DNA from 4 places in the Vreelandella halophytica genome. Region 3 is predicted to be linked to each of the others. Evidence: predicted binding sites of a transcription regulator. Region 3 holds the regulator's gene; each other region holds the start of a gene.
What was found. Region 3 encodes sigma-54, which starts transcription at its own class of promoters, with help from an activator protein. Its sites were predicted from a motif close to TGGCACNNNNNTTGCTNT; they were not measured.
Positions count from the first base shown of each region.

Region 1: a site for sigma-54 is predicted at 1,392-1,409, ahead of codB (cytosine permease). Genes of this name have one in related genera too.
Region 2: a site for sigma-54 is predicted at 3,131-3,148, ahead of ACWHXT_RS11185 (sugar phosphorylase). Genes of this name have one in related genera too.
Region 4: a site for sigma-54 is predicted at 2,642-2,659, ahead of ACWHXT_RS16650 (amino acid ABC transporter substrate-binding protein). Genes of this name have one in related genera too.

Region 1 is NZ_OZ309107.1:414,989-419,468, forward strand. It holds gene codA (cytosine deaminase) at 1-62, opposite strand, end outside; gene codB (cytosine permease) at 74-1,339, opposite strand; gene ACWHXT_RS02035 (ABC transporter substrate-binding protein) at 1,510-2,400, opposite strand; gene ACWHXT_RS02040 (class I SAM-dependent methyltransferase) at 2,604-3,380, shown strand; gene preA (NAD-dependent dihydropyrimidine dehydrogenase subunit PreA) at 3,386-4,480, opposite strand, start outside.
Region 2 is NZ_OZ309107.1:2,401,386-2,405,865, forward strand. It holds gene ribBA (bifunctional 3,4-dihydroxy-2-butanone-4-phosphate synthase/GTP cyclohydrolase II) at 1-1,077, opposite strand, end outside; gene ribD (bifunctional diaminohydroxyphosphoribosylaminopyrimidine deaminase/5-amino-6-(5-phosphoribosylamino)uracil reductase RibD) at 1,214-2,398, opposite strand; gene nrdR (transcriptional regulator NrdR) at 2,398-2,919, opposite strand; gene ACWHXT_RS11185 (sugar phosphorylase) at 3,180-4,480, shown strand, end outside.
Region 3 is NZ_OZ309107.1:2,141,492-2,145,971, forward strand. It holds gene lptB (LPS export ABC transporter ATP-binding protein) at 1-384, shown strand, start outside; gene ACWHXT_RS10085 (RNA polymerase factor sigma-54) at 490-1,902, shown strand; gene hpf (ribosome hibernation-promoting factor, HPF/YfiA family) at 1,985-2,293, shown strand; gene ACWHXT_RS10095 (PTS sugar transporter subunit IIA) at 2,298-2,768, shown strand; gene rapZ (RNase adapter RapZ) at 2,814-3,701, shown strand; gene ACWHXT_RS10105 (HPr family phosphocarrier protein) at 3,787-4,056, shown strand; gene ACWHXT_RS10110 (hypothetical protein) at 4,105-4,480, shown strand, end outside.
Region 4 is NZ_OZ309107.1:3,586,377-3,590,856, forward strand. It holds gene hemE (uroporphyrinogen decarboxylase) at 1-441, shown strand, start outside; gene speE (polyamine aminopropyltransferase) at 438-1,298, shown strand; gene ACWHXT_RS16645 (amino acid ABC transporter substrate-binding protein) at 1,497-2,468, shown strand; gene ACWHXT_RS16650 (amino acid ABC transporter substrate-binding protein) at 2,720-3,745, shown strand; gene ACWHXT_RS16655 (amino acid ABC transporter permease) at 3,828-4,480, shown strand, end outside.

The sequences.
Region 1 (4,480 bases), 1.7 Mb from region 3:
TCCTCGATCGTAAGATGGAAAAGCTCGGAGCGGTGGCGCAGGCGGGCATTGACGATATCCATGGGAAGCTCACTTATTGTTTAGCGGTAGCGGGTGAGGGGGCGGTTGAAGAAGCCTGGTTCAGGCGAAGCAGTACGGCGTAGCTTAGCGCAGCGGCCAGCACCCCCACCAATGGGGGCAGCAGCGGCGAAAAGTAGGCCGCGCCCGCGCCGAGCGCGTAGGCGGCCAGGCCTCGGCGGTTGAAGTCGGGAAGTCGCGCGGTGTCCAGCGCCGGGTAACGGCCATTATGTTTCAGCCAAAAATCCGCCATGATGACCCCGCCCATCGGCGGGATGAACGTACCCAGCAACACCAGAAAGGGAATCAGCAGGTTATACATACCGCCCACCGCGAGTACGGTACCGATGGCCGCGCCGGCCACCGTGACCAGCCGGCGGCGCTTAGTGCGCAGCAGGTTACAGCCGGCTACGGCAAAGTTGTAGATGGTGTTGTCCTGGGTGGTCCAGATGTTGAGAAACAGCATCAGCACCGCCATGGAGACGAAGCCCTGGGCGATGAGCACGTCCACGATGTCCGCCTGCTGATAGATCATGGCGCCCAGGGCGCCGGTCAGTACCATGAGCCCGTTACCCACCAGGAAAGCCGCCAGCGTGGCCACCACCGCCGTGCGCGGGCTTTTGGCGAAGCGGCTCCAGTTGGTGGCCTGAGTGCCACCGCTAATAAACGTGCCGATGATCACCGTGACCGCCGCGGCCACGCTCATGCTCTCGGTGGGCGTTTGCCGGCCAAGTCCGGCCAGGCCGCCCACGTCCACCAGTCCGGTGAACAGGCTGATCACGATGAACAGCATCATCGCCGGCACGGCAAAACGCGAAAGCCAGTCCATACCGCGGTAACCAATCATCGCCGTGATGCAAAAGCCGAAGCCAAAAAGCACCATTAAGGGGCTTTCCATCCATTCGGGCATCCCCGTGGTGCGTACCAGTACCACCGCGATGGTCGCGGTGCCCCAGGCGTACCAGCCGATCTGGGTAAAGCCGAGGATGAAATCCGACAGCTTGCTGCCTTTTTCGCCAAAGCAGAAGCGTCCCATCAATACGGCGTTCAAGCCGCTTTTGCAGGCGATATAGCCAAGGGCCGCGGCGTAGGTGCCGAGTAGCAAATTGCCCGCCAGAATGATCCATAAAAGCTGGCCGATGGGAAACGCCTGGCCCAGCGAGCCGCCGGCCCACATGGTGGCGGTGAAGAAGGTGAACCCGAGCAGGACCACCGATGTGGATAAAAGCCCCTTGCGAGCGCTTTGGGGTACCTCTTTGAGGGGGTAGTCGGAAGATTGCACGGGCGTGGCCTCATGGTTAGCAACGTAATTGTTCGCAACGTAGTACTAACAATAAGCAATAATAGTGCCAGAACAGGGGCTTAATGGTTTGACGCCAGGTGTCGCCCAGGTTACTTCCATAAAAAAGCCCCTGCCCACCAGGTGGGAGGGGCTTGTGTACCCAAGAGCCGTTACGGCTGGGTTGCCAGTGCGCTGACCACTTCTTCGATCTGTAGCGTCAGGCTCTGCAGGCCGCCGCCGGAAAGATACCAAAGCTCGGGAGAGAGCAGTGCCACCTCGGCATTGTCGGCACCGGCGTCCGCGAGCTGCTGGCGCAGTTCGTCGGCATCCAGCGGCTCCTGGCCGATGGCGGCGCTACGGTCGACGACCAACAGGCGCTCGGGGTCGATCTCGGCGATGGTTTCGGGGGTTAGCGTGACGAAGGTGCGCTCGCCAAACGTGCGTCGTTCGGCGCTCTCGGGGATGTCCTGGGTCGCGACCCCCAGCACCTCGTGGACCACCGGGTTTTCGTTCAGCGAGTAGCTGCCGTCGTTGTGCATGATCACCAGAGTGCGGGGAGCGTCCTCGAGCGCTTCGCGCTGGTTTTCGATTTCGCTGTGTAGCGTTTCCAGCGAGGTTTCGGCTTGCTCTTCGACGCCGGCGTGCTCGGCCAGAGTACGGACGTTGTCGTCGAAGGCGGCCAGGTAATCGTCACCGCTAATACCGGCATCGAACAGCGGCGCGAGCTCTTCGAACTCTGCTTTCGATTCGTTTTGGCGGCCGGTGTAGACGATCAGCGTCGGTTCGCTCTGTTCGAGCGCGTCGAGATCCGGGCTCTTTAGCCCGCCAAGGTCGGTGTACTCGTCGGCGTCGAAGTGAGCAAGGTAGTCCGGCAGCACCTGCTTGGGCAGGCCCACGACCTGGTCGCTTGCGCCCAGCGCGTCCAGGGTGTCCAGGCTACCCAGATCGAAAACGGCGAAGCGCTCATCCGCGTGGGCAGAAGCGCTCATGGCGGCCGCGAGCAGCGACGCCGTGATGACCGGTGTCTTCAGGGCGGCGTTGTTGAGGGGCATTTTTTTCATGATGTCTCCTTTTTGAGAAAGTGTTTTATATGAGATCGATTATCATAATGGCAAATTAGTCTGAGGCTGTCACGCTAATTCATTGAATTTACGAGCGCCTCAAGAAGCTCGCGGTTAATGTTTTAATTTGATATGTTATAATGTAATTAAATAGATGGCCTCGTTCGGCCATTCAAAAGGGCAACCGGTTTTGGGAGGGGCACGTGGCCTCACTACTTTTCGAGCACATCGAGGCACTACAGGGCGAGCGCCCCTGGGGCCACTTTCTGGACGCCGGGACCGGCGTCAACTCGATTGGCTGGGTCAGCGCTTTGAACACCGAGAGCTGGACGGCGGTCACCGGTGCCGGCGGCATGGCGCAAAGCGTCGAGCGCGCGGTGGCGGGCAAAAAACGCGACCAGGACCGTTTGGTACTGGGCAACTGGCAAGACCCGCGCTTTCTGGAAGAGGAGCGCTTCGACACCGTGCTGGCGGATTACCTGCTCGGCGCCATCGACGGCTTCGCCCCCTACTGGCAGGACGAGCTCTTCCCAAGGCTTTGTGCGCTCACCAAAAAGCGCCTTTACCTGGTCGGCCTCGAGCCCTACGTGCCCTTCGATGCGACCACCGCCGCGGGTAAGCTGGTGGTGGAGATCGGTCGGCTGCGCGACGCCTGCCTGTTGCTTGCCGGCGAGCGCACCTACCGCGAGTACCCGAGCGCCTGGGTCGAGCGCCAGTTGGGCCGTGCCGGTTTCGAGGTCGTCGAGACCAAGCGCTTCCCGATTCGCTACGCCAGGAAATTCGTCGAGGGGCAGATGAAGATGTGTCGCCAGCGCATGGCGACCATCGCCGACCGCAAGCTGGCCCGGGCGATGCTCGAGCACGTCGACGACCTGGAGCGCCGGGCGCTTGAGCATATCGAGATCGACGGCGGGCTCAGCCACGGCGCGGATTACGTGATGGTGGCCGAGCCCAAAAAAAGCGCCCCGCAGGGCGCTTAAGGCGATTAGCCCGCAGCCTTGAAGGGGTTGCGCGGGTCGTGGTCCCAGGCCAGGAAGGGCTTGCCGGTGTCCTGGGGCACCATGGTGATGCAGTTCTCTACCGGGCAGGTGATCTGGCAGAGATTACAGCCCACGCACTCTTCCTCAATGATTTCGTAACGGCGCGCGCCGTCGGGCTCGGCGAGCTTGGCGATCGACTGGTGCGAGGTGTCCTCGCAGGCGATATAGCAGCGCCCGCACTCGATGCACAGGTCCTGGTCGATGTGGGCGATGGTCTGGAAGTTGATGTCCAGGTGCTTCCAGTCGGTGGTCTGCGGGATCGCCTTGCGCGAAAACGCCGCGATGGAGTCATACCCTTTCTCTGCCATCCAGCGCGACAGGCCATCTTTCATCTCCTCGACGATGCGAAAGCCGTTGAGCATCGCCGCAGTGCAGACCTGCACGCTGCCCGCCCCCAGGGCGATGAACTCTGCCGCATCCCGCCAGCTGGCAATACCGCCGATGCCGGAGATGGGCAGCGTCGGCGTTGCCGGGTCCCGGGCGATCTCGGCCACCATGTTCATGGCGATGGGCTTGACGGCGCTGCCGCAGTAACCGCCGTGGGTGCTTTGATGACCCACCGTGGGCTTGGCGACCATGTTGTCCAGATCGATGCTGGAGATCGAGTTGATGGTATTGATCAATGCGACCGCATCCGCCCCGCCGCGCAGCGCCGCCCGGGCACCCACGCGAATGTCGGTGATATTCGGGGTCAGCTTTACGATCACCGGTTTGGAGTAGTACTTCTTGCACCAGGCGGTGACCTGTTCGATCAGATCCGGGTTCTGGCCGACCGCTGCGCCCATGCCGCGCTCCGGCATGCCGTGGGGGCAGCCCAGGTTTAGCTCGATGCCGTCGGCGCCGGTGGCCTCGACCCGCGGCAGGATGTACGCCCAGGACTCCTCCACACAGGGCACCATGATCGAGACGATCAGCGCCCGGTCCGGCCAGTCTTTCTTTACTTGGGTGATCTCCGCCAGGTTCACCTCCAGCGAACGGTCGGTGATCAGCTCGATGTTGTTGAAGCCGATCACCTCGCGGTTCTTGCCGTAGTGGGCGGA
Region 2 (4,480 bases), 260 kb from region 3:
TTTCCACGGCGAACTGAGAAGGCGCATCTTGCCTACGCCCAGATGGCGCAGAATCTGCGAGCCTGTACCAATGGTCATGTAATTACCGGAGCCGTCGGAGTCGCTGGTGCGCGGCGGCTGTACGCGGCCCAAAAATAGCTCCAACTGATCCTTGAGATCCTGCGCCGGATACCCTTCGTCGATCAACACCAGCACGCCCGCCTCGGCCGTGGCGATCTCATCGAGTGCCCGGTGCGCGTGCCAGCGATAGGACGACGCCTGCGTCAGCCCCAGCACGTCGCGCAGCGTATCGGCCAGGTGAACGCGCACCGTGGTGATCTCTTCCGGGACGGGGCGACCCTTGACCAGCGCCAGGTGGTGGCTGCCCTGCAGGCGGTCGCGAAACACGTGTAGCGTCAGCTCGCCGTGAGTGGTCGATACCGGCGTGGTTTCGATCAGATCGACGGTTTGCTCGTTGACCATGCGGTAGTGAATCAGATCAGCGATGGTGCCCATCTTGATACCGTGGGTGTTGGCGAACGCCTCGAGCTCGGGGCGGCGCGCCATGCTGCCATCGTCGTTCATGATCTCACAGATCACCCCGCTCGGGTCACACCCGGCAAGCGCCGCCAGATCGCAGGCCGCCTCGGTGTGCCCGGCGCGGCGCAGCACCCCGCCCGGCTCCGCCATCAACGGGAAAATATGCCCGGGCTGCACGATATCCGCCGCTTTCGCGTTGGGGGCCGCCGCGGCCTGTACGGTGCGCGCGCGATCCGCCGCCGAGATACCGGTCGTCACGCCTTCGCGGGCCTCGATGGAGAGCGTGAACTTGGTACCGAAACCGGAACCGTTTTTACCCACCATCAAAGGCAGGTCCAGCCGCTCGCAGCGCTCGCGCGTCATGGGCATACAGATCAGCCCGCAGGCGTGGCGCGCCATGAAGTTGATATGCTCGGGCTGAACCTTTTCAGCCGCCATAATGATATCGCCTTCGTTTTCGCGATCCTCATCATCCATGAGGATCACCATTTTGCCCTGCCGGATATCTTCGACCAGATCGGCAATCGGGGATAGCCCCTCTGAACAGGCGTGCACCATGGAATCTCCCAAACAGTAGCCGCACTATGTGCGATTTTGCGCGCAAGGGTACCTTGGCTGACCCGCGCGCGCCAGGTTTAAGCGCGTTCGCCACCAGCGCCAACCCTTGGTCAGCGCCTCTCAACGTGCGCTCGATTTAGTCGGCGTTACCGCAGGTCTCGAGATCGCGAGGTTTGGCAATAATGCGCCAATCCTCCCCTACTGCCCGGATATCCTGAATATCCAGGCGCTTTTGATGGACCATTTCGGTAAGCCCGGGCAGCGCGAAAAGCGGCCGCGCTTCGCCCCCCAAAAGCGTGGGCGCGACAAAAAGCTGCAGCTCGTCAACCAGGCGCGCATCGAGCAGTGCCCCGGCCAGGGTCGCGCCGGTTTCTACCAGCACTTCGTTGACATCGTACTCGCAGGCCAAATAGCTCAGCATATCGGAAAGCGACACCCTGCCCGCCGCGAAAGCGGGCATCACGTGAATGTGCGCGCCCGCCTCTTCCAGTTTACGGCGCTTCTCTTCGCTGTGCTGCTCGGTGGTGATCACCAGGGTCTGGCCAGGTTCTTGCAGGCAGGCCGCAGCCAGCGGCAGGCGCAGCGTCGAGTCCATGATCACGCGAAGCGGCTGGCGGGCGGCGGCTAGCTCGCCGTTGTCGAGGCCGAGCTGTTCGGCGCGCAGGGTCAAGCGTGCATCATCCAAAATGATCGACTCGACGCCGCTCAAAATGGCGCTCGAACGCGCGCGTAGCCGCTGTACCTGGCGGCGCGCCTCGGGCCCGGTAATCCACTGCGACTCCCCCGAGCCCATGGCGGTGCGCCCATCCAGACTCATGGCCATTTTCAAACGCACGAACGGCAACCCGCGCTGCATACGCGAGATAAACCCCGGATTGAGCGCCTGGGCCTCGGACGCCAAAAGCCCGGTCTCGACCTTGATACCCGCCTTTTCCAAGCGCTCGACCCCTTGGCCGCTGACCTGCGGGTTGGGGTCGACCATGGCGATCACCACCCGGGCTACCTGGGCGCTGACCAGGGCATCGGCGCAGGGGCCCGTGCGGCCTACGTGAGAGCAAGGCTCCAGCGTGACGTAGGCGGTCGCCCCGCGGGCGCTGTCGCCGGCAGCATCAAGGGCATGCACTTCCGCGTGGGCCTCGCCTGCTCGTTCGTGAAAACCTTCGCCTACCACGCGCCCTTCGTCCTCGGCGCCCGCGTCATCGTAGCGAACGATCACGCAGCCCACTCGCGGGTTGGGGTCAGTGGTATAAAGGCCCTTTTTGGCAAGCGTGAGAGCTCTTGCCATATAGACGTGGTCGCGGGTGGAAAAGGCCGTGCTCATCAGGATTCTCCGCCAGGCTTTGCCGTTTCATTATCAGCGCCTGCCGGCGTAGCACTGGAAGCCTCTTTAGGGCTTTGCGCCAGCCGGTCGATCTCGGCGCGAAACTCGTCCAGATCCTGAAATTTGCGATAAACCGAAGCAAAGCGGATGTACGCGACCTGGTCGAGCCCGCTCAACGCTTTCATGACCGCCTCGCCAATATCCCAGGCGTTCACTTCCCGCTCGCCTTGAGCACGCAATTGCTGGCGAATGCGTTCGACCGCCGCTTCGATGGCCTCGGCGCTGACCGGGCGCTTTTCCAGCGCGCGCAGCATACCGGCGCGCAGCTTGGCCTCGTTGAAACTTTCACGGGAGCCGTCGGATTTTACCACCCGGGGCATGATGAGCTCCGCGGTTTCGTAGGTGGTAAAGCGCTCCTGGCAGCTGGCGCACTGGCGCCGCCGCCGCACCTGGTCGCCGTCTGCCACCAGGCGCGAGTCGGTGACTCGAGTATCATTAGCACCACAAAAAGGGCAATGCATGGCCGTCAACCTATGGTTAGAGCAGTAATAACGTTGTGCCGCCTGAGCGCGTTTTTAAAACGCCACGCTATCGAACAAGAGCCGTTTAAAAGCAGGCCTTTAAAAACAGATTTTTTAAAGGCTTACTGAATAGCCCCACAAGGGTTCGTTCGATATGCAGGGGCCGCCGCCTTTTATATCGATGCGGCCATAACCTAGCATTGTAACGATTTGGCACACAAGCTGCAGCGTTTGTTACAGCTATCACAAGAGGACGCGCCATGACGCCTTTCGAGCAAACGCTTCACCGCTATTTGACCCACCTTTATGGCCACCGCGCGGACGAGGTCGTCCGGCGAATCAACCAGCACCTGGCGTACTACGCCGACGCCCGGGCAAGGGGCGAAAGCCAGGACGGCACGCCGGTTGCCCGGGTGAATGACGCCCCTCCCGGCGCACCACTTTGGAGCGAAAGGGATCAGTGGGTGATCAGCTATGGCGACTCGATCACCGCCGAGGACCAGCCTCCCCTTACCGTGCTCAGCGATTTTTTACGCAACCGCCTGGGCGACTGCATTAGCGGCGTGCACGTACTGCCCTTCTTTCCCTGGAGCAGCGACGACGGTTTCTCGGTCATTCACTACCGGGAGGTCAATCCCGAGCTCGGCGATTGGTCGCATATTCGCGAGATTGCCCACCACTTCGACCTCATGGGCGATTTGGTACTCAACCACGTCTCCCGGGAGTCGCTCTGGTTCGTTGACTACCTGACCGGGAGCCTGCCCGGGCGCGATTTCTTTATCGAGGCCGACCCACAGACGAATGTCTCCCAAGTGACCCGGCCACGCAGTAGCCCGCTTTTGGTGCCCGTGGCCACCCGGCGCGGCACGCGCCACCTGTGGGCGACCTTTTCCGACGACCAGATCGATCTGAACTTCGAAAACCCGGATGTCCTGCTCGAATTCGTGGGCATTCTGCTTTTCTATCTACTGCAGGGTATTCGCATCATCCGCCTCGACGCCGTGGCGTTTTTATGGAAACGCCTGGGCACGAACTGCATCCACCTGCCCGAAACCCATACCGTGGTGCGCCTTTTGCGCGCGATCGTCGACGAGGTGGCCCCGGGGACGCTGTTGATCACCGAAACCAACGTGCCCCACGCGGAGAACATCAGCTACTTCGGCCTCGAGCGGCTACTGCCGGATGCAACAGAGCCCGTGAAAACCGCGGATGAGGCGCACATGGTGTATCAGTTCGCCCTGCCGCCACTTTTATTGCACACCCTTACCCGGGGTGAAACCTCGACCCTACAGGCCTGGCTTGCAAGCCTGCCCACGCTTCCGGACAACTGCACCTACTTGAATTTTACCGCCAGCCACGACGGCATCGGCGTGCGCCCGCTGGAGGGCCTGCTACCCGATCACGAGCGCGACGCTTTGCTTGAATTGATGCACCGCTTCGGCGGTTTTGTCAGCATGCGCAGTAACCCCGACGGCAGCGACACGGCCTACGAGATCAACATCACCTGGTTCGAGGCAATGCGCGGCACCCGCCGCGGACCGGACCCCTGGCAGATCGCCCG
Region 3 (4,480 bases):
GAAGCGCGCCTGGAGCAATTGCTCGACGATTTCCACATTACCCATATCCGCGACAACCTGGGCATGAGCCTTTCCGGCGGCGAGCGCCGCCGCGTGGAGATTGCCCGCTCGCTTGCCACCGACCCCGCGTTCATTTTGCTCGACGAGCCCTTCGCCGGGGTCGACCCGATCTCGGTCGGCGAGATCAAGTCGATCATCCTGGCCCTCAAGGCACGCCACATCGGGGTACTCATCACCGACCACAACGTGCGCGAGACGCTGGATATCTGCGATATCGCCTATATCGTAGGTGACGGCCACATCATCGCAAGCGGCGACTCAACCGCCATTTTGAATAACCAGAAGGTTCGTGAGGTCTACCTGGGCGCCGATTTCCGCCTCTAAACCATCGCCAATCCTAAAGTTCCGTGTAGTGGCATATTTATTGCACTTGCGCCAGACCCCAACTCGCACTAGGGTGGAGCTTTACGAGTAACGAGTGGTTCTTCAATGGTCATGAAAGCCTCTTTACAGCTGCGGGTCGGCACGCAGCTGACCATGACGCCTCAACTGCAGCAGGCCATTGCCCTGCTGCAGCTCTCCACCCTCGATCTTCGCCAGGAAATTCAGCAGGCGCTCGACGCCAACCCGCTGCTGGAACAAGAGGACGAGTTTGGCGAAGAGAGCGTGACCGAGACCGCCGAAGCCGAATGGGAAGAGAGCATCCCCAGCGAACTCTCCATCGATAGCGAGTGGTCCGACACCTATCAGGACATGGCGGCCAGCGCCGGCAGCGAGGGGCCGGATTTCGAGCGCCAGGCGGCGGGTCAAAGCCTGCATGGCCACCTGCTTTGGCAGCTGGCCATGACCGACGCCAGTGAGCGCGAATACGCCATTGCCGAAAGCCTGATCGACGCGCTGGACCCCAACGGCTACCTCACCCAGCCTCTCAACGATATTCGCGAAGGGCTCAAGGCCCAGGGGCTCGAAGGTTTGAGTCAGCGCGAGGTGGAAAACACGCTGATGCGTATGCAGCAGTTCGAACCCACCGGCGTTTTCGCCCGCGACCTGCGCGAATGCCTGATGCTCCAGCTCGCCACCCTGGCCGACGACACGCCGCTTCTGGTGCCCGCCAAACGCCTGGTGCGCCAGTTTCTCGAAGCGCTCGGCAAGGACGACCTGCGCCTTTTGAAGCGCCGTCTGGGGCTTGACGACGAGCAGCTCGATGACGTCATCGGGCTGATCAGAAGCCTCGACCCGCGCCCGGGCAGCGCATATGGCGTCACCAACGAAAGCTACATCACCCCGGATCTGGTGGTGCGCCACGATAACGAAGGCTGGCACCTCGAGCTCAACCCCGAAGCGCTTCCGCGGCTGCGCGTCCAGCCGGACTACGCAAGCCTGATCAAGCGAGCGGACAAGAGCCAGGACAACCAGTTTTTAAAAGAGCACCTGCAAGAGGCGCGCTGGCTGATCAAAAGCCTGTCGAGTCGCAACGATACCCTGTTGCGCGTTGGTCGCGAGATCATCGCCCGCCAGCTGGGCTTTTTGGAGCGCGGCGAAGAGGCCATGAAACCCTTGATACTCGCCGATATCGCCGAGGCCGTGGAGATGCACGAATCGACGATTTCACGGGTGACGACGCAAAAATACATTCACACCCCCCGCGGTGTATTCGAGCTCAAGTACTTCTTCTCGAGCCAGGTGAGCGGTCATGACGGCAACGACAGCCACTCGAGCACGGCGATCCGCGCCCGGTTGAAAAAACTGATTCAAGAAGAGACGCCGGGCAAGCCGCTCTCGGACAGCCGCCTGGTGTCACTATTGGAAGATGGCGGCATTAGCGTAGCGCGGCGCACAGTGGCAAAATACCGCGAAGCCATGGGGATTCCCTCCTCCAGCGAACGGCGGCGTTTGCGTTAAAAAGTGAAACTGGCCGCCGGGGCTTTGCAATGGTAGAAAAAGAGTTACAATCAAAGGACAGTCCTGGATTAGGAGTACGTCGATGCAAGTCAACATTACGGGCCATCACCTGGAACTGACCGACGCTCTGCGCGATTACGTTAACGAAAAACTCGAACGTATCGAGCGTCACTACGACAACATCACCACCGTTCATGTCACGCTTTCCATCGAGAAAGAGCGCCAGCAGGCTGCCTGCACCCTACACGCAGCCGGCGCCGATTTGCACGCCGAAGCCCAGGACAATGACATGTACGCCGCCATTGACGCGCTGGCCGACAAGGTCGACCGCCAACTCGTAAAACACAAGGAAAAAGCACAAGCTCGCGCCCAGGGCGCTGGCGTGCGTTAAATCGATGACCCTGGAAACCATACTCCCCCCGGAGCGCGTGCTGTTCGACGTCCCCGGGGGCAGCAAAAAGCGCGTGCTAGAGTTCTTCAGCACCTTCATCGCCCAAAATACGCCCAGCCTGGATAGCCAGGAAGTGTTCAGCCGTTTGATCGGCCGCGAGCGATTAGGCAGTACCGGCATTGGGAATGGGGTCGCGATTCCCCACGCCCGTAGCCCTCACTGCAGCGCTCCTATCGCTGGCTTTTTAAAGCTTGCCGAACCGGTGGATTTCGACGCTATCGACGGTGACCCGGTGGACCTAGTGTTTGTACTGCTGGTGCCGGAAGAGGCCGACGACACCCACCTTGCGCTGTTGGGTCAGGTCGCCACCATCATGAATGACGTCGCCACCCGCGCACAGTTTCGCAAATGCGAGAGCCAGCGCGAGCTTTTGGAGATCGTCACCGCCAAAATTCGCGAGCAAACGGGCAGCTAGAACCAGGCCCTACCCACCCAGCCCTACAGACCGAAGAGAAACACTATGCAACTGGTGATTATCAGCGGCCGCTCCGGGTCGGGAAAGTCCATTGCGCTTCAGGCGCTGGAGGACCTGGGCTACTACGCCATCGACAACCTGCCGGCCATGCTGCTGGGTTCATTGGTCGATGAGCTAGGACAGCAAGGCGAGCGCACGCATTTGGCGGTGAGTATCGATGCGCGCAACCTGCCCACAGCCCTGGAGCGCTTTCCGGCGCTGCTTCAGGACATCAAATCCGGCAGTACCCGGGTGCAGGTGATTTATCTGACCACCGACGCCCGGATTTTGCTCGAGCGCTATTCGGCCACACGCCGGCGCCACCCGTTGACCCGAGACAGCGGAATGACCCTGGAAGAAGCGATCGCCAAGGAGGAAGAGACGCTTTTTGGCATCCGCGAGCTGGCGGATCTGATGATCGACACCTCGCGGTTGACGGTGCACGATTTGCGCGGACGGATCACCGAGCAGCTTTGCCATCAGCGCCAGAGCCAGCTCACCCTGACGCTGGAGTCGTTTGGCTACAAGCGGGGAGTGCCGCTGGACGCGGATATCGTGTTCGATATCCGCTGTCTGCCCAACCCTTACTGGGACCCGACGCTTAGACACTTCACCGGGCGCGACCCCGAGATCGCCGCTTTTTTACAAGCCTACCCGGTCGTCGATGAGATGGGCATGGATATTCTCAACTGGCTGGAGAAGTGGCTTCCGGCCTACCAGAGCAGCCAGCGCAGCTACATGACCATCGCTATCGGCTGTACCGGCGGCCAGCACCGCTCGGTGTACATGGTCGAACAGCTGGCCAAAAAGATGCTCGATAAGCGCTCCAGCGTACAGCTTCGCCACCGCGAGCTGGGCATTCATTACAGCGTTGACGACGCCACCGCATCGTAATGCCTGGGCGGCGCGAGCTTGCCGTGTCATCCCTTATGAACCACGCACACTCGACCAAGACACCGCTAGGCAAAAAGGAACCAGGGTGCCCGAAAGAATTCTTACATTGACCAACCAGCGCGGCCTTCACGCCCGCGCCGCCACCAAGCTTGTCACCTGCGCGCAGCGGTTCGAGTCTCGGGTATACGTCTATAAGCAGACCCAGAAGGCCGACGCCGCCAACATCATGTCGCTTTTAATGCTGGCCGCCCCCTGCGGTACGGCGCTGACCGTCGAGGCCGTGGGCCAGGACGCCGAACAGACCCTGGAGGCAATTCAAGCACTATTCGATGCCCGCTTCGACGAAGAGATCTGACGGCGGACCTTGAGAGGCGGCCTAATCATCCACCTGTCGAGCAAAATAATGCAGCTAATCCAAACCGGCAAATACTCTCTGGTCCACTTTGACCCCGAGCACGACCAGTTCATCAAGACCTTCCAACCCAAAACCTTCGACCGGCTGCGCTATCTACTGCGCATCCGCCCCTATCCCGGGTTCAACTTCGCGCTGATTGCCTCGCGCCTGAACGCGCTGGGCATTGCCACGCCAACGATCACCGAGGCCCGCCCCTACCGGGTGGCCACCCAAAATATCCACGGTGTGGCGCTAAAGGAGCTGATCCTGGACTCGCCAGACCTGCAGGCACAGTACTTGGATGCCCTGGTGGCGTTCGATCAAAACGGCATTCATTGCCGCGGCCTACACACCGGCAACTTTTTGGTACGCGACGGACGCCTGG
Region 4 (4,480 bases), 1.4 Mb from region 3:
CTCGAGTTTTCGCTTCGCTACATGGAGCAGATCGTCTCGGGCCTGATCCGCGAGCACGACGGCCGCCGCGTGCCGGTGATTCTGTTCACCAAAAACGGCGGGCAGTGGATCGAACACATCGCCTGCGCCGGTGCCGACGCGGTGGGGCTTGATTGGACCACCGAGCTCAGTGACGCCCGCGACCGGGTGGGCCATAAGGTGGCGCTACAGGGCAACCTGGACCCCAACGTGCTGTTTGCCCGGCCCTCGGCCATTCGCGCCGAAGTCGCCCGGGTACTGGAAAGCTACGGGCACGGGCCGGGCCATATCTTCAACCTGGGTCACGGCATCAGCCAGTTCACCAACCCCGACCACGTCAGCGCCTTCATGGAGGCACTGCACGAGCTTAGCCCCCAGTATCACAAGAACGACCACCCAAGCGACGCTGGAGAGAGCCGATGAGCGATTTCGATCAAACGCAGTGGTTCACCGAAGTCTTCGACGCCCACGGCAGCGCGTTCTCGCTCAAAGTCAGCGAGAAGCTTTGGGATGTACAAAGCGCCTATCAGCACCTGGAAGTCTATGCCACCGAGACCTACGGCAACCTGTTAGTGCTGGACGGCTGCGTGATGCTCACCGACCGGGACAACTTCCTGTACCACGAAATGATCGCCCATCCGGCGCTTTTCACCCATCAGGACCCGAAGCGCGTCGTGATCATCGGCGGCGGCGACTGCGGCACGCTGAAGGAAGTGCTGCGTCACGAAAGCGTGGAAAAAGTCACTCAAATCGACATCGACGAAGAGGTCACCAAGGCCTCCACACGCTTCTTCCCGGCGCTGGTCGCGTCCAACGGCGACCCGCGCGCGGAGCTTTTGTTCGCTGACGGCGTGAAGTGGGTCGATGAGGCCGAGGACGAAAGCGTCGATGTCCTCATCATCGACTCCACCGACCCGGTCGGCCCGGCGGAAGGGCTATTCAAGACCGAATTTCTGGCGCGCTGCCACCGCATTCTGCGTCCCGGCGGCGTGCTGGTGCAGCAAAGCGAATCACCGCTATATCACAGCGGGTCGATCATTCGTGAACTGCGCGAAGACATGAAGTCGGCCGGTTTCGAGAGCGTGGCAACGCTGCCCTTCCCCCAGCCGGTTTATCCGTCGGGCTGGTGGAGCGTGACGCTGGCGGGCAAGGCGACAAACGTTGAAAGCTTTCGCGAAGAGGCTGCCGCGGAGCATGAAATGCCGCTACAGTACTACACGGTAGAGGCTCACCGCGGCGCCCTGGCGCTGCCGCCGTTTATGCGCGCCGCTTTCGCTTAAATTCCCCAAAGCGACACGCACTGAATCGAGGCCGGGCACTGCTCGGCCTTTTTTGTAGCGCTTACCCACGCAAGGGACACAACAATGAACAAAGCGGATCACACAAGGGCAATCAAAAGGACCCTCACAAGGGCTATCCCAGGGGCTATCCCAAGGGTCAGGGGTTGGCGCATCAAGCTAGCGACCGGGGCGGCGCTTTTGCTGCCGAGCCTGGCGCTGGCCACCACGCTTGAAACGGTGCAAGAGCGCGGCAGTCTGCGCTGCGGAGTCAATGCGGCCCAGCCCGGCTTCTCGGCGCTGGACGACGAAGACACCTACCGGGGGCTGGATACCGACATCTGCCGCGCGGTGGCCGCCGCCGCCCTGGGGGAAGGCGCCAACGTCGAGTTCGTGCCGCTGGATTCGGTCGAGCGCTTCGCGGCGCTTCAGTCCGGCGAGGTCGACGTGTTGGCCCGCACCACCACCTGGACCTCGACCCGGGATACGACCCTGGGGATCCATTTCACCGGGGTGAGCTACTTCGATGGCCAGGCCTTCATGGTGGCAAGCGAACTGGGCGTTCAAAGCGTAAGCGAGCTGGACGGCGCGGCGGTGTGCACCCAGTCCGGCACCACCAGCGAACTCAACCTGGCCGACTACTTCCGGTTGAACGGCATGAGCTTCGATGCGGTAGTGTTCGACGCCCCGGAGCAGTCCATCGCCGGCTTCGAGTCCGGACGCTGCGACGTTTTAAGCTCCGACGCCTCGCAGCTTTACGCCCAGCGCATGCAGCTGGCCGACCCGGACATGGCCATCGTCCTCCCCGAGACGATCTCCAAGGAGCCCCTGGGCCCGGCGGTGCGCCAGGGCGACGATCAGTGGTTCAACATCGTTAAATGGTCGCTGTTCGCCATGCTCAACGCCGAGGAACTGGGCGTGAGCATGGCCAACGTGGACGAACAACTCGAATCCGAAAGCCCGGATGTGATGCGCCTACTGGGCCGCGACGGTAATTTCGGCGAGGCGATGGGCCTTAATGCCGACTGGGCCTATCAAATCGTCAAGCAGGTGGGCAACTACGCCGAGATGTTCGATCGCAACGTGGGCGCTGACTCAGCGTTTAATATCGGACGCGGGCTGAACGGGCTGTGGCGCGATGGCGGCCTTCAGTACGCCCCACCCATTCGCTAACCATTTTTGCCCCACTCGCCTGTTTTCACTGGCCGATTCGGCAGGGTCCGCACGGCCAGTGCACCAAAGAAGCTCAACCAGTAGCCGAAGTTGCACTTTTTTGCAGCACAACTTTGGTCAAAACGTTGCCGCTTTTGCGTTGAAAAGCGCTGAATGAGCCGATATGTCCTTTCTGGCATCTTCCTTGCTAGCGTTATGTGCCGTGCTTCGGCATTTATAACGAAATTTAATAACGAGGAAGGGAAACAACCATGCTTAACAAAAAACACGTGGTACTGCTGGGCTGTGCTGGCGCCATCACCTTATCGGGTGTAGCAAGCGTTCAGGCAGATGTCTTGGAAGATACGCGCTCACGAGGCGCCGTGCAGTGTGGCGTAAGTGATGGTTTGCCCGGTTTCTCCGCCCCGGACGACAGCGGCGAGTGGCAAGGCCTGGACGTTGACGTCTGCCGCGCCGTGGCTGCTGCCGTGCTGGGCGATGCGGACGCGGTCAACTACATCTCGCTGAACGCCGTCGAGCGCTTCACCGCGCTGCAGTCTGGCGAGATCGACGTGCTTTCTCGTAACACCACCTGGACCACCACCCGCGACACTACCTTGGGCCTGAACTTTACTGGCGTGACCTTCTACGACGGTATCGGCTTCATGGTCAACCGTGACTTGGGCCTTAACGGCGCCGACGAGCTCGACGGCGCGGCGATCTGTATCCAGTCCGGTACCACCACCGAACTCAACGTGGCGGACTACTTCCGGGCCAACGACATGGCCTTCGATCCGATCGTCTTCGACACCTCCGAGCAAACCGTGGGCGGTTTCCAGTCCGGGCGCTGTGACGTGCTGACTTCGGATACCTCCCAGCTCGCCGCGCTGCGCATCCAGCTCGACGAGCCGGACAGCGCGATGATCCTTCCCGAGATCATCTCCAAAGAGCCGCTGGGCCCGGTGGTTCGCCAGGGCGACGACACCTGGTTCAACATCGTTAAGTGGTCGCTGTTTGCCATGCTCAACGCTGAAGAGTACGGCGTGACCAGCGAAAACGTCGACGACATGATGGACAGTGAAAACCCGGATATCGCGCGTCTTCTGGGCCAGGACGGCAACTACGGCGAAGGCATGGGCCTTGAAGCCGACTGGGCGTACAACATCATCAGCCAAGTGGGTAACTACGCCGAAAGCTTTGATCGCAACGTCGGTATGGATTCACCGCTCGAGATCGAGCGCGGCGTCAACGCTCTTTGGAACCAGGGCGGCTTCCACTACGCACCGCCGATTCGCTAAGCGTCTCGCTTGACCCCGGCCCGCCGCGCTAACACCCAGGCGGGCCGTTTGATTGATCCTGCCGTATTGCGGAGACGCTTTCATGTCAGTAAGACCCAATGCTCGCCCGGTGGGCCACAAGCCCCCTTTCTGGCGAGACCGCGCTAAACGCGCGCTCATTTTTCAGGTGCTGGTGGTGGCGGTCGTCGCCATCTTTTTGCTCTATATCGTGGGCAACACCCAGGACAACCTTTCCGCACGGGGCATCACCACCGGTTTTGGTTTTTTGGACAACACCGCAGGCTTTGGCATCGTACAGAGCCTGATCGATTACTCATCGCAAAGCACCTACGGGCGCACCTTCTTCGTGGGTTTGCTCAACACCTTGCTGGTGGGCGGCCTTGGCGTGCTGGCAGCGACTCTCGTGGGCTTCATCGTGGGCATCGCCCGGCTTTCGCCTAACTGGCTCATCGCCAAACTGGCCGCCGCCTATATCGAGACCTTTCGTAATATCCCGCTGCTTTTGCAGATTTTTTTCTGGTACTTCGCCGTTCTGCGCACCCTTCCCGGTGCGCGCGACAGCCTCGCCTTCGGTGAAGTCATGTTTTTGAACGTACGCGGGCTCTACCTGCCCGAGCCGCTTTTCGAGTCCGGCTTTGGATTGATCCCCGCCGCCTTTCTCGTGGCGATCGTGGCCAGTATCGCGCTGATCGTCTGGAACAAGCGCCGCCATGAGGCCACGGGCAAGCGCCTGCC